DNA from 4 places in the Priestia sp. FSL P4-0332 genome. Region 4 is predicted to be linked to each of the others. Evidence: predicted binding sites of a transcription regulator. Region 4 holds the regulator's gene; each other region holds the start of a gene.
The links. The regulator LexA, encoded in region 4, represses DNA repair genes until DNA is damaged. The targets are predictions, from matches to a motif close to CGAACATATGTTCG.
Positions count from the first base shown of each region.

Region 1: the regulator LexA is predicted to act here: its motif matches at 1,327-1,340, upstream of MKY06_RS09555 (Y-family DNA polymerase).
Region 2: the regulator LexA is predicted to act here: its motif matches at 1,467-1,480, upstream of MKY06_RS30180 (Y-family DNA polymerase).
Region 3: the regulator LexA is predicted to act here: its motif matches at 1,450-1,463, upstream of MKY06_RS29580 (Y-family DNA polymerase).

Region 1 covers NZ_JBBOUA010000001.1:1,890,892-1,894,109, forward strand. Annotated here, with positions in the region: gene brnQ (branched-chain amino acid transport system II carrier protein) at 1-218, opposite strand, end outside; gene MKY06_RS09550 (hypothetical protein) at 989-1,231, opposite strand; gene MKY06_RS09555 (Y-family DNA polymerase) at 1,385-2,650, shown strand; gene MKY06_RS09560 (YolD-like family protein) at 2,665-2,997, shown strand; gene MKY06_RS09565 (SMI1/KNR4 family protein) at 3,119-3,218, shown strand, end outside.
Region 2 covers NZ_JBBOUA010000006.1:30,008-33,225, forward strand. Annotated here, with positions in the region: gene MKY06_RS30175 (hypothetical protein) at 1-899, opposite strand, end outside; gene MKY06_RS30180 (Y-family DNA polymerase) at 1,524-2,789, shown strand; gene MKY06_RS30185 (YolD-like family protein) at 2,804-3,139, shown strand.
Region 3 covers NZ_JBBOUA010000005.1:21,228-24,445, reverse strand. Annotated here, with positions in the region: gene MKY06_RS29585 (YolD-like family protein) at 1-123, opposite strand, end outside; gene MKY06_RS29580 (Y-family DNA polymerase) at 137-1,402, opposite strand; gene MKY06_RS29575 (hypothetical protein) at 1,552-1,776, shown strand; gene MKY06_RS29570 (hypothetical protein) at 1,817-1,972, shown strand; gene MKY06_RS29565 (hypothetical protein) at 2,034-2,315, opposite strand; gene MKY06_RS29560 (hypothetical protein) at 2,474-2,743, shown strand; gene MKY06_RS29555 (LysE family translocator) at 3,109-3,218, opposite strand, start outside.
Region 4 covers NZ_JBBOUA010000001.1:3,966,435-3,969,652, forward strand. Annotated here, with positions in the region: gene MKY06_RS20880 (YneB family resolvase-like protein) at 1-570, opposite strand, end outside; gene yneA (cell division suppressor protein YneA) at 624-953, opposite strand; gene lexA (transcriptional repressor LexA) at 1,100-1,717, shown strand; gene MKY06_RS20895 (hypothetical protein) at 1,929-3,218, shown strand, end outside.

The DNA of each region.
Region 1 (3,218 bases), 2.1 Mb from region 4:
GATTGTAAATCTTCCTTTCCGGAGAATCCAAAAGCTAGTACACCAAGTAAAGGCAAGCCTACTCCAGTAACTAAAAAACCCGCATTTGCTGACCAGATATTTGCTCCCGCTGACTGGCCAAGCATAGCAGGGAATATTAAATTTCCAGCTCCAAAAAATAATGCAAATAACATTAAACCAATGATTACTATAAAAGAAAACGGTACTTTGTTTGACAAGGTGAAACCCCCATTAATAATATTCTTCATAAAAAATTAAATTTTCAGACAACTTAAATTACAAATAACTTATCTTTTTTGTATTATAAACAGTCAAATTACATATTTCAATATAAAAAATAAACTTTTTTGATAAAATTTAAAAAATTATCAATTTTCCGTTCATTATCCATTATTAAAATAAAAATAATATTAAAAACCCAGATTTTTATTCAAAATGCGTACGTTAAGTAGGTTAATAACGGTATTATTTTTAAAAAATTATAAATCATATTCAAATCGCGTATATTATCCTTTTAATTAATTTGATTGAATGATATGCAATTAAGTCAAGAAAGTTTGTAAATATAGTACTACGAAACTTATAAAACTTTTTAATATGAGCTAAACATCTAAAAGGAAAAAGTAGTTGATTTATTACTTCAAGAAATGGAGTGTTCTAAGTCTTATAAAGAACGCTTACTTTTATCTCCTGAGCTAGTGATTTGACAATCAACAGCTTATCTCTAAACAAAGTACTTTTCTAATGTAAAATTACTGTCTAGAATCAAAAATGTTTCTGTTTCCTTTGAATCATTATCTTATGGTACTCCACTCAAGCAGTCAGAGGATAAGTAATAATGACCATTTTTTCTTTTTTAAAATATGTCATAAATTTTATATATACTGAAAAGACCTTATTAACAAATTAATTAAGGTCTTTTTATCTTTATTGCTTATTACGATTAAATTGAATGATATATATTACCTTAAAAGCACTTTATTTAACCTTATCTTTTTCTTTTGAAGCCAAAACTCCCCATATAAGCTGTTACTAAGCAGATAACAGCAGCAATACTAATTTTTATGTAAGAAACCTCTAAAGCCCAAGGACCATATTTCTTTATATTTAAACGATACATAGACCACCACTGTCCATTTTCACCTTTAAAAAATGAGAAGATAATCCATAAAAGAACTAAAAACAAAAACCATGATAAAAAGATAATATAATTAGGCATTTTTCTATTCATAGGTCACCCCTCCATTCTTCCGATTTATATGCGATGTTCTTTTCTCTTATTAGAGTAACAATAATCGGGAAAAATTTAGAGTTTTTATTGGATAAAGAACGTTTGTTCGTATATAATAGAGAACAAACGTTCTTTATTCGAGGAGTTATTTCAATGGATTATGAATATCTACCAAACAGAGTCATTATTTGTATTGATATGAAAGCATTCTTTGCTTCTGTTTCATGCGTGATACATAGGCTAGATCCATTAAAAACAAAGTTGGCAGTTGTAGGAGATACAAAGCGGTCGGGATCAGTTGTGTTAGCTGCCACACCCTTATTAAAGAAAGAAGGAATCAAAACAGGCAGCCGTCTTTTCGACATTCCTAGAAGGAAAGATATCCACGTCGTAAACCCATCCATGGAAAGATATGTAAAGGCTTCGAACTATGTTTCTAGTTTGGTATTACAGTATGTGGCTCCTGAGGATTTTCATGCGTATAGCATTGATGAGTTGTTTATTGATGCCACAGCTTCTTTGCATTTATTCGCTCGCACACCAGAAGAATTAGCCCATAAAATCATCAACGAGATTTATCGTAAAACACGGCTGACAGCTACTGCAGGCATAGGTCCGAATCTCTTACTGGCTAAGGTGAGCTTAGATCATGAGGCCAAGAATAGCCCAACAGGGGTAGCTTATTGGCGATACGAAGATATTCCTTTTAAATTATGGTCGATTCACCCAATGAAGGATTTCTGGGGAATCTCATCCGCTACGGAAAGGCGCTTAAATCGTTTGGGCGTTCACTCCATCAAAGAACTTGCTCTTTCTTCAAAAGAGATGTTACAAAAAGAGTTTGGCATCTTGGGAGAAGAACTCCACCAACATGCAAACGGAATTGATTTTAGTCGCATTTCTAACGTGTATATTCCGAGCTCTCGATCATTCGGGAAGAGTCAAATTCTGTTTCAAGACTATACAAATCGAAAAGAAGTGGAATTGCTGCTATTAGAGCTGTTAGACGATGTGTGCTTTCGTTTACGTATGCATCAAGTCGTGGCACAAACTATCCATTTATCCATTGGATATAGCAAACAAACAGGTGGGGGCTTCTCAAGGCAAAAGAAAATGGGAAGAGCTTCGAATTTAAGTCAAGATATTTTCCCTTATTGTTTAACGATTTTACATACGTTTGATAGCGGAATGCCAATTCGTTCTATTGGGATTTCATTATCGAACACCCTTATTCAAGAAGAGGAGCAAATGAGTTTATTTGAAGATATTGACCAGCGCGAAAGAGCCTATGCACTTGCTAAAACGATTGATAAAATACGGATGCGTTATGGGAAGAATAGTGTTTTGCGAGCTTCAAGCCATCTCGAGCATTCAACAGCTCGTTATCGAAACGGCCTTTTAGGAGGTCATAAAGCATAAAGGAGGAAGATGATATGCAAAACAGAGGAATGAAAAAATGGCGACCATTCGCCACTATGCCAGAGCAATACAGAGGATTACAAGAAGTTATAAAAAAGCAATCAGAAATACCTCAACCTTTTTTAACAGAAGATCAAATGGAACAAATTAATTTTACCTTGATTGAAGCTCTTCATACACATAAAAAAGTATACCTTACGTATTACAACCACGGGCAATGTATAACGGAAACAGGAGTTATTCAATTTGTAGATTCCCTTAGAGGTTTATTTGTATTTATAGATGAAGGATGTAAGCAAACGAACAAAATGAGGTTAAGCGAGCTAATTGATGTTCGTTTCATGTAGTAGAAAATAATAAAACAGTTTATTTACATAAGATTTCCATACATAATTAGTATAAGTTTAAAAAGTATCTAATCATTTTTCATAGATTCATTTAATGACGTTATATAAGGAGGCTCCTAATATGAAGCAGGTTTGGAATGAGTTTGAACAGTGGTTGAAGACAAATCGACCAAAAGCAGTAGGAACACTTAACGAAGCAGCTGGTGAATCAGAAATTGCAG
Region 2 (3,218 bases), on a different contig from region 4:
AATGTTGAACCACCCATACCATTAACGAGAAAAACTGCATTAGGGATATCGCTTTTCTTAGACTCTAATTTCCCCATTTTATATTCTCTATTTCGGTAGGTTATCGTTAATAAATGACGCATTAATGTTTCTAGTTTCTTTTTTTCAAACATTACTTGTTTCTTGTCATTTACCGGAAATTCAATCATTAATCCATTAGGAGTCGAGTGAATATATCCTGCATCCTTAAGTTCTGTAGCACCACGTTGATGATAAAAATTTTCAACATCTTTTTCTGCTTTTAAATATTTTTTTCGACCAATTGCATTATAAGAAGAAAGAAGAACCCTGGCGTCTAGTGACAGATTATAAAACTTCTCTCTGTATTCCAATAAATTAACCTGTTCTTTTAATTCGTTTTTTATATAATAGTAAATTTCGTATTCTTCAGGACTACTAGAATTTTTGGCTCGTTGCAGTTCTTCCTCAAATTCTTTCCACTCATACTCTTTGAACATTAAAAAGGACATTAAAACATAATCTGGCTTAATACCGTTTAAAGCAAACCAACAAACTTCTCTATGAATTAGGTCTATTTCAACTTCTGTAAGCCCCCCTATTGGAATTTTTATATCCTTAGCAGCTTCATATCCTTCCTGATTCACTCCAAAAAAACGGGAGGCACTCTTTACTTCATCTTCATTTTTAGCAAATGATCTTACTAAATATTCATTGGATTTCTTTATCAATTCAATTGACTTATTTATATCTCCACTGTCAAAAATATCCCTTGCCTGTTGAAACAATTCTTTACTTTTTTCTTTATTGAAATCTTTATCCTTTACTTGTGTCGTTTCTTTTTGCTTTATTGTTGTTGATGTATTTGGATTAAGAATATCCTTTAAGAATTTCTTAAACATTTTTACATCCTCCTCTTCTGTAACAATAATTTCAGTAGTCTAATCTTACCATTTCTTTTTAATCTTCTATACGAGAGTAATATTTCACATTTTCCCCTTAATATCATATGGATTTTGAAATAGACACACTACCCATACATAGACTCTCTTTTACTTTTAAGGGAAGTCATTCGCTCGCTTGCGTAATCTTCTTCTAATCAACGATTTTTACCGCTGCTAACTAAAAGCAAACTGCTTTGCTTATAGTCGTTCTATGTTATAAATCCACTACGACCTTACGACCCTATTGAATTTATCAAGTCTTTTTTATACATTCTTCTAATTTAAATCAATATGATATACAACCTTAGTTAACATAATTCAAATTATCTATAATAAAAAGCTTTTGTAATTCACAAAGGCTTTTTATTATAGATGGTTCAAAAAAGTACACCTATTTAGACGGTTAAAATCCTAATGTCAAAACGGCCATTTAACCTATAAAATTAACCTTTTTATGCATTATGTCATACACAGTATTTGTTCTTCTTATTGTAACAATAATCGGGAAAAGATTCCATTGAATAAAGAACATTTGTTCGTATATAATAAAGAACAAATGTTCTTTATTAAGGAGTTATTCCAATGGATTATGGGCAGCTACCAAACAGAGTCATTATTTGTATTGATATGAAAGCATTTTATGCTTCCGTTTCTTCTGTCATACGGGGTTTAAATCCGTTGAAAACAAGGCTTGCTGTTGTAGGAGATATCAAACGGTCGGGATCTGTTGTGTTAGCTGCCACACCTTTATTAAAGAAAGAAGGGATCAAAACAGGAAGTCGCCTTTTTGAAATTCCTAAAAGGAAAGATATCCATGTGGTGAATCCATCCATGGAGAGATACATCAAGGCTTCGAACTATATTTCTAGTTTGGTGTTACAGTATGTGGCTCCTGAAGACTTTCATGCGTATAGCATTGATGAGTTGTTTATTGATGCTACAGCTTCTTTGCATTTATTTGCTCGAACGCCAGAGGAGCTAGCTCATCGAATACTTAATGAGATCTATAGCAAAACAAGACTGACAGCTACCGCAGGAATCGGCCCGAATCTCTTACTGGCTAAAGTCAGCTTAGATCATGAAGCGAAGCGCAGCCCAACAGGGGTTGCTTATTGGCGATATGAGGATATTCCCTTTAAGTTATGGTCGATTCATCCAATGAAGGATTTCTGGGGGATCTCGTCAGCTACAGAAAGACGTTTAAACCGTTTAGGCATCTATACCATAAAAGAACTCGCTCTTTCTTCTAAAGAGATGTTACAAAAAGAATTTGGCATCATGGGAGAGGAAATTCACCAACATGCGAATGGGATTGATTTTAGTCGTATTTCCGATGTGTACATCCCTAGTTCCCGTTCCTTTGGGAAAAGTCAGATTCTCTTTCGAGATTATACAAGCCGAAAAGAAGTTGAATTATTACTATTGGAGCTATTGGACGATGTTTGCTTTCGTTTACGCATGCACCAAGTGGTGGCTCAAACTATCCATTTATCGATTGGCTACAGCAAACAAACAGGGGGAGGATTCTCCAGACAGAAGAAAATGGGGCGAGCTTCGAACCTAAGCCAAGACATTTTCCCTTACTGTTTAACCATTTTACATAATTTTGATAATGGAATGCCGATTCGCTCCATTGGGATCTCCTTATCAAATACGAGCATTGAAGAAGAGGAGCAAATGAGCTTATTTGAGGATATCGATCAGCGTGAAAGAGCCTATGCTCTTGCCAAAACGATTGATGAAATTCGGATGCGTTATGGAAAGAATAGTGTTCTACGAGCTTCAAGCTATCTGGATCACTCAACAGCTCGTTATCGAAATGGTCTTATAGGCGGCCATAAATCTTAAAGAAGGATGATACTATGAATTACGATAGAGGAATGAAAAAATGGCGCCCATTTGCGAGTATGCCCGAACAATACACAGGATTGCAGGAAGTTATAAACAAGCAACTAGAATTACCTCAACCTCTTTTAACAGAAGAGCAAATGGAACAAATTAATTTCACCTTGATTGAAGCCTTACATACAAATAAACAAGTTTATCTTACATACTACAAAAAGGGACAATGTATTACAGAAAAGGGATTCATCCAATTTGTTGATTCCCTGGGGAATTTGTTTGTTTTTATCGATGAAGTATTTGAATTAAAAAATAAAATGAAGTTAAGTGAACTAATTGATGTTCGTTTCATTTAAGACTACAGTATTGTTAAATATCAAAGAGAAGTAGTTACTTAAGGATAGGTATAGACCTTAGCATATAACAAGTTGATAT
Region 3 (3,218 bases), on a different contig from region 4:
TTGCTCGTCTGTTAAAACAGGTTGAGCTACTTCTGCTTGCTTATTTATCATTTCTTTTAACCCTATGTATTGCTCTGGCATAGTGGCGAATGGACGCCATTTTTTCATTCCTCTAGATTCCATATCTTTTTCCTCCTTAAGCTTTATGACCACCCATAAGGCTATTTCGATAACGAGCTGTTGAATGAGGAAGGTGACTAGACGCACGTAGTACACTATTCTTGCCATAACGCAGTCGAATATCATCAATCGTTTTGGCAAGAGCATAGGCTCTTTCACGCTGATCGATGTCCTCAAATAAGCTCATTTGCTCCTCTTCTTGAATGCTCGTATTCGATAATGAAATGCCAATGGAGCGAATTGGCATCCCACTATCAAATGTATGTAGAATGGTTAAACAATACGGAAAGATATCTTGGCTTAAATTCGAAGCTCGCCCCATTTTCTTTTGTCTGGAGAATCCTCTACCTGTTTGTTTGCTGTAGCCAATTGATAAATGGATCGTTTGAGCCACCACTTGATGCATGCGTAAACGGAAACACACATCATCCAAGAGCTCCAATAGCAATAACTCCACTTCTTTTCGGTTTGTATAATCACGGAATAGAATTTGACTCTTTCCAAAGGAACGAGAGCTAGGAATATATACATCAGAAATGCGACTGTAATCAATCCCGTTCGAATGTTGGTGTAACTCTTCGCCTAGTATGCCAAATTCTTTTTGTAACATCTCTTTTGAAGAAAGAGCGAGTTCTTTGATAGAGTGAATGCCCAAACGATTTAAGCGTCTTTCCGTAGCAGACGAGATCCCCCAGAAATCCTTCATCGGATGAATGGACCATAACTTAAAGGGAATATCCTCATATCGCCAATATGCAACCCCTGTGGGGCTATTCTTGGCCTCATGATCCAAGCTCACCTTAGCCAGTAAGAGATTTGGACCAATTCCTGCGGTAGCTGTCAGCCGTGTCTTGCGATAAATCTCATGGATGATTTTATGAGCTAATTCTTCTGGTGTTTTAGCGAATAAATGCAAAGAAGCTGTCGCATCAATAAACAACTCATCAATGCTATACGCGTGAAAGTCCTCAGGAGCCACATACTGTAACACCAAACTAGAAATATAGTTCGAAGCCTTGATATATCTCTCCATGGAGGGATTCACCACATGGATATCTTTCCTTTTAGGAATATCGAAAAGACGACTTCCTGTTTTGATCCCTTCTTTCTTTAATAGGGGTGTGGCAGCTAACACAACCGATCCTGATCGTTTGATATCTCCTACCACCGCAAGCCTTGTTTTCAAAGGATCTAAGTCCTGTATGACAGAAGAAACCGAAGCAAAGAACGCCTTCATGTCGATACATATAATGACTCTGTTTGGTAGCTGCCCATAATCCATTAAAAGAACTCCTTAAATAAAAGAACGTACGTTCTCTATATTATATACGAACAAACGTTCTTTATTCAATAAAAACTCTAAAGTTTTCCCGATTATTGTTACAATCAGAAGAACAAATACTCTATATGAATAAGGATGAAGGGGAATCTATGATTAAAGCTTTCAGCGCATTTTTACTGACTACTATTATTTCTTTTGTTGTAATGGTTGGTGCGTTACTAATTTGGGTTGCTATACAAGCAAATCACATAACTGATGATCCATCACTTGCAGACGGATTAGGGTTTGCAGTTGCTTATGGGGAAATAGCTGCTGTTCCCATTTCGCTTGCAATAGAAATCTTTGGTGGTATTATTGGTTACTTGAGAAATTGAATCTAAAAATCCTATTTATTATTTAGGGAGAAGTTACAAAATGTATCAAATGAGGATCTTTACATTAAGAGATGGTACCAAAAGGAAAATAAAGATCGAAGAGGGAATGACCCTACAAGATGAATTGAAAGAAGCAGGAATTACAGAATCAGATATATTTCAAATGCAATTAGTAATCCAAGATGATAAAACGTAATTCTAGTTGTTCAAATTGCTAAAAAGGCAACCACTTAATATTTAGTGGTTGCCTTTTCTTATTAAAATGGTAATGAAGTTGAACCCTTTTCAACTTTTAAATGTACAATTTCACTTATCTTAATTGAGTCACCATTCTTAAATAGAACAAAATTATCCATATTTTCCTGACCTTCAAAGTATGCTGTTAGTTGAGTTTGAATTTGGCTTTCATACCCATAACCAGACATTTCAATCGAACCATACACATCAAAATTCTGTTTTGTTTTGACACTGATTAAATACTGAATTTCAGGTTTGTCTGACGGTTGTTCAATGTTTATAATTTCTTGTAATGTAATCATTGTATCCCTCATCTCAAGGTATGTTTTAGCTTCAACCTACAATTCTATTTGTCTACTTATATTCTTTTTCTAGTTCATCTCTGCAATTATATATTTTACCAGAAAATTGAGCATACTAATATAACTAAGAACGTGTAGGAAGTGAGATGAACTAAAGAATGGGCATTTCTAAATTTGATAAGTGTGTTGTAATCGAGGAAAAAGCTATCATTAGTAGAAGAGAACAATTTTATAAAATCATTAATGAAACAATAGATGAACCACAAGAGGAAAGATTAATTTTTACAACGCTTCATCACATTGCTTTTTGTGACTACTTGCTAGGAACAGAAGTAAAAGAAAATCATCGACTGAAATCCATACTAACTATTGTTAATAGAAAGAAGAGTACGGATTACACGTTATCTGATTTTCATATTAGTTTTTAGCTCTCTTATGTAAAAAAAGTGTCCATAAAAGCATATAAAAAACAACGAACGTTCATAAAGTCTTCTTCAAATTTTAAGAACGCGAAAGAAAGTAAAATATAATACTTTTTTATGTTCATAAACGTATACGTTTACGGAAGTCGTATTTGATTCTATTTTAAAATGTACATTTAAACAACAATTTAAAATACATTTCCTTTATATATATACATATTTTTAATGCTTTGAGCACAATACCCAAGGTAGATAAATCATCACTTTACGACTAACTTTCAATAAACAGAAAATCCACTGATTAGGCCCAGTGGATTTTCTGTTTTTAAGCTATATAGGTATCCCCTATTGATAGTTAAAATCACAGCTATCTAAGTATGAGCCTTTTCTAGAGCGAGTTTTATACCAAATCCTATCAATATAGTACCTGTTATTCCCTCGATAACCTTTTGTGTCTTAGGCTTCTTCATAAAAGCACTAA
Region 4 (3,218 bases):
TAGCGTAACTGAAATTTCAGCAAAGGTTAAGCCGTTATGACGAAGGCGGACAATTTCTTCAATCGGCGCTTCTTTTTTTTCTCTTCCCGAGTTAACTCCTTGATTTTTTAAATTTTGCTGCGGACGATAACCTTTTTCTACGGCTCTTTTCATTCCTCTTTTAATTTTAGCATTATGTAATTTCCGCTGATGCTCTTCCACTAAGCTAATAATATCTAACACCATTGAATCAGATTCTGAAAGCTGAAGCTGGCCTTGATGACTAATCGTATAGATTGTAGCATTTTCTTTATGAAAAGCATGAAGCAGCGCAATTCGGGCGTTTCCTCTGCCTAATCGTGTTTCGTCTTGAATGAGCAGCACAGATATTTTCTCTTCTTTCATTGTATGAAGAACATCCAAAATACCCTCTCTGTCTACATCATATCCGCTTGCTTTTTCCATCACGACTTTTTTCACCTTTAGATGGTGAAGATCAGCAAGCTTTTTTAATTCTTCTTGCTGGCGCTGTAAAGATGTTTCTTGGGTTTTTTTATCCGTACTGACACGGCAATAAATAATGGCATCCACTTTTATCACGACCTTTTCGGCTTCTAACAATATTCAGGAACGGCCGTTACACACTACTGTTCAATTGCCACTTGATTATGTAACTCTTTTTTTAAAACAGGAATATATAATTTATCTCCAGGAGATAAAGACTGGGCAGTGTCTGAGTTTAAATCATTGACTTCTTCAACCCATTTGACAAATTCATTGGTGGTCAAATGATGGTGATTATGATACTTGTTGGACAAGTCCCAAAGCGTATCTCCTTTTGTAATAGTAACCGTTGAATATTTGTCTAAATCTACTTTATCCGCTCCTAAAACCAGCGTCAATACATATGTAAGTGCAGCGATAACTGCAAAAAAAATAGCGTAATGTTTCATAGAATGTAAGAATTGTTGCATATTATGATCCCCCTATCAGAATATATGTTCTTATTTTAGTGAGAACATTTGTTTCTGTCAATGGAATTCTTCGAACTTATGTTTGTATATTGACACATCACGTGGTATAATTCACCTAAAGAATAGCTAAAATCGAGGTGAAAAATATGAAGCTATCAAAACGTCAACAAGACATACTAGATTTTATTAAGCACGAAGTAAAATTAAAAGGTTATCCGCCTTCTGTTCGCGAGATTGGGGAAGCGGTAGGATTAGCCTCTAGCTCCACTGTACACGGGCATTTAGCTCGTTTAGAAAGCAAAGGGTTAATTCGCAGAGATCCAACAAAACCGAGAGCAATCGAAGTTCTTCAACTAGACGAAGTAAACATCCCTAAAAGCAATGTCATTAATGTTCCTGTTATTGGTAAAGTAACAGCGGGTCTTCCTATAACAGCCGTTGAAAATGTGGAAGAATATTTCCCTCTTCCAGATAAATTCGTTTCTCCAGATGATCATGTATTTATGCTTGAAATTATGGGAGAAAGTATGATTGAAGCAGGTATTCTAGATGGCGATATGGTAATCGTACGTCAGCAGCAAACAGCTAATAATGGAGATATTGTGGTCGCTATGACCGAAGACAACGAAGCAACGGTAAAACGCTTCTTTAAAGAAGAAAATTTCGTTCGTTTACAGCCTGAAAATTCAACGATGGCGCCTATTATTCTTCGCCACGTAACGATTTTAGGAAAAGTAACTGGTGTATATCGCACGATTCACTAATCAGACACTGTATGTAAAACCAACTAATCATGATGTTAGTTGGTTTTTTTACGTTTGTTTTCTAAAAAAATTGGCATATTATAAATGATACATTGAATCATCGCAGGCAGGTAGAACGGTTTTTATAAAGCTTGTTTTATCCTTTACTTTCTACCTGCATTTCCTCGACTCTTACAAGGAAATACAACCGACTATAAAAAGGATGTAGTTTATGACCAATACACCAAGGAAAACAGAACCATTTCAAACCATTGTACCTACCAAAGCAATGAACATGTTTCTTTTTCCTTTTTCCTTTGACCGAAAAAATAAAGAGCAGCTTGTTCATGCACTGGAAGCAAATTTGTTCGAGTTTTTTTCCATTCAAAACAAACATTTAGAAAAAGAATACTACGGAGAACAATATTACGTATCTCATGATAGCCTGGATCAATATTTTCTTCCTTACATTGAATGCATTCTATTCCCTGACTCGTGCGAAAAAGAAGGGTTGCTTAGATTTTCAAAAAAAATAGACCATACCATTACTTTACACACTTCCTCCACCACCGTGTCTAGCAACGTGCTGTCTGTGGATGTTTTTTTATGTCCTTTTGAAATTGGCGTCATGACCATTCGCACTGAGATGAGCCATAATCATTACACCTATGATGATATTTTAGAGTTCATGAATCATTTTCGTGTATTAGAACCGAAGCTTGCTGAAGAGCATGGATCCACCATTACCTATGAACATCATCGCTATAGCAAAGTGCAAGATTATATTTTTTCACAGCTCGCGCCATTTTTGAACGAACACATCAAGAAAGAAGCCACACGTGAACAGCACGTTGGGAGCCTTCCTTATTTTATCGATGAACGGATGTTTGTGTTAAGTTATGTAACGGTAAATCAAGAGCAAGAGATTAATTCCACAACTTTATTTCGTACTGGACAGCTAAATAGCTATACGCCTGGCGGGAAAGCGTTTATTTCTGCACACAATCATGAGTATATTAAAACGTATAATACTAAACACGTGTATTCCAGATGGGCTCCTGAAACCTATTACGTCATAACAGACCATGTGTTTTCGTGTATTTCTAAATCGACAGACTCTAAAACGGATCAGCTTTTGATGAATCATCTATTTGGCCAGCATTACTATAATTTATTTTTACATTTTTTCTATAAAATCGTGTTGCTAAAACTATCTTATGAATATTCTCAGCTCACGTTTCATAAAAATTCAGAGGGCATTGAACGACTAATCCGCTCTATTACCGTGTTTTCAGGTAAATATTTGTTTTTAGAAATTAGCTCTCGTACAGAAGGTCAAGAGTTTTCTGAGCTCTTTAAAAAAATCTTTCATATCAATTCTCTTTATCAAGAAGTCAAAGAAACCCTTGGTACTTTGTACCAAAATCAAGAGAAAATCGCAGCCAAGCGTCACAATTACTTATTATTAATTTTAACGATTTACACGGTTCTTTCCGGTATTTACGGAATGAATTTAGTTATT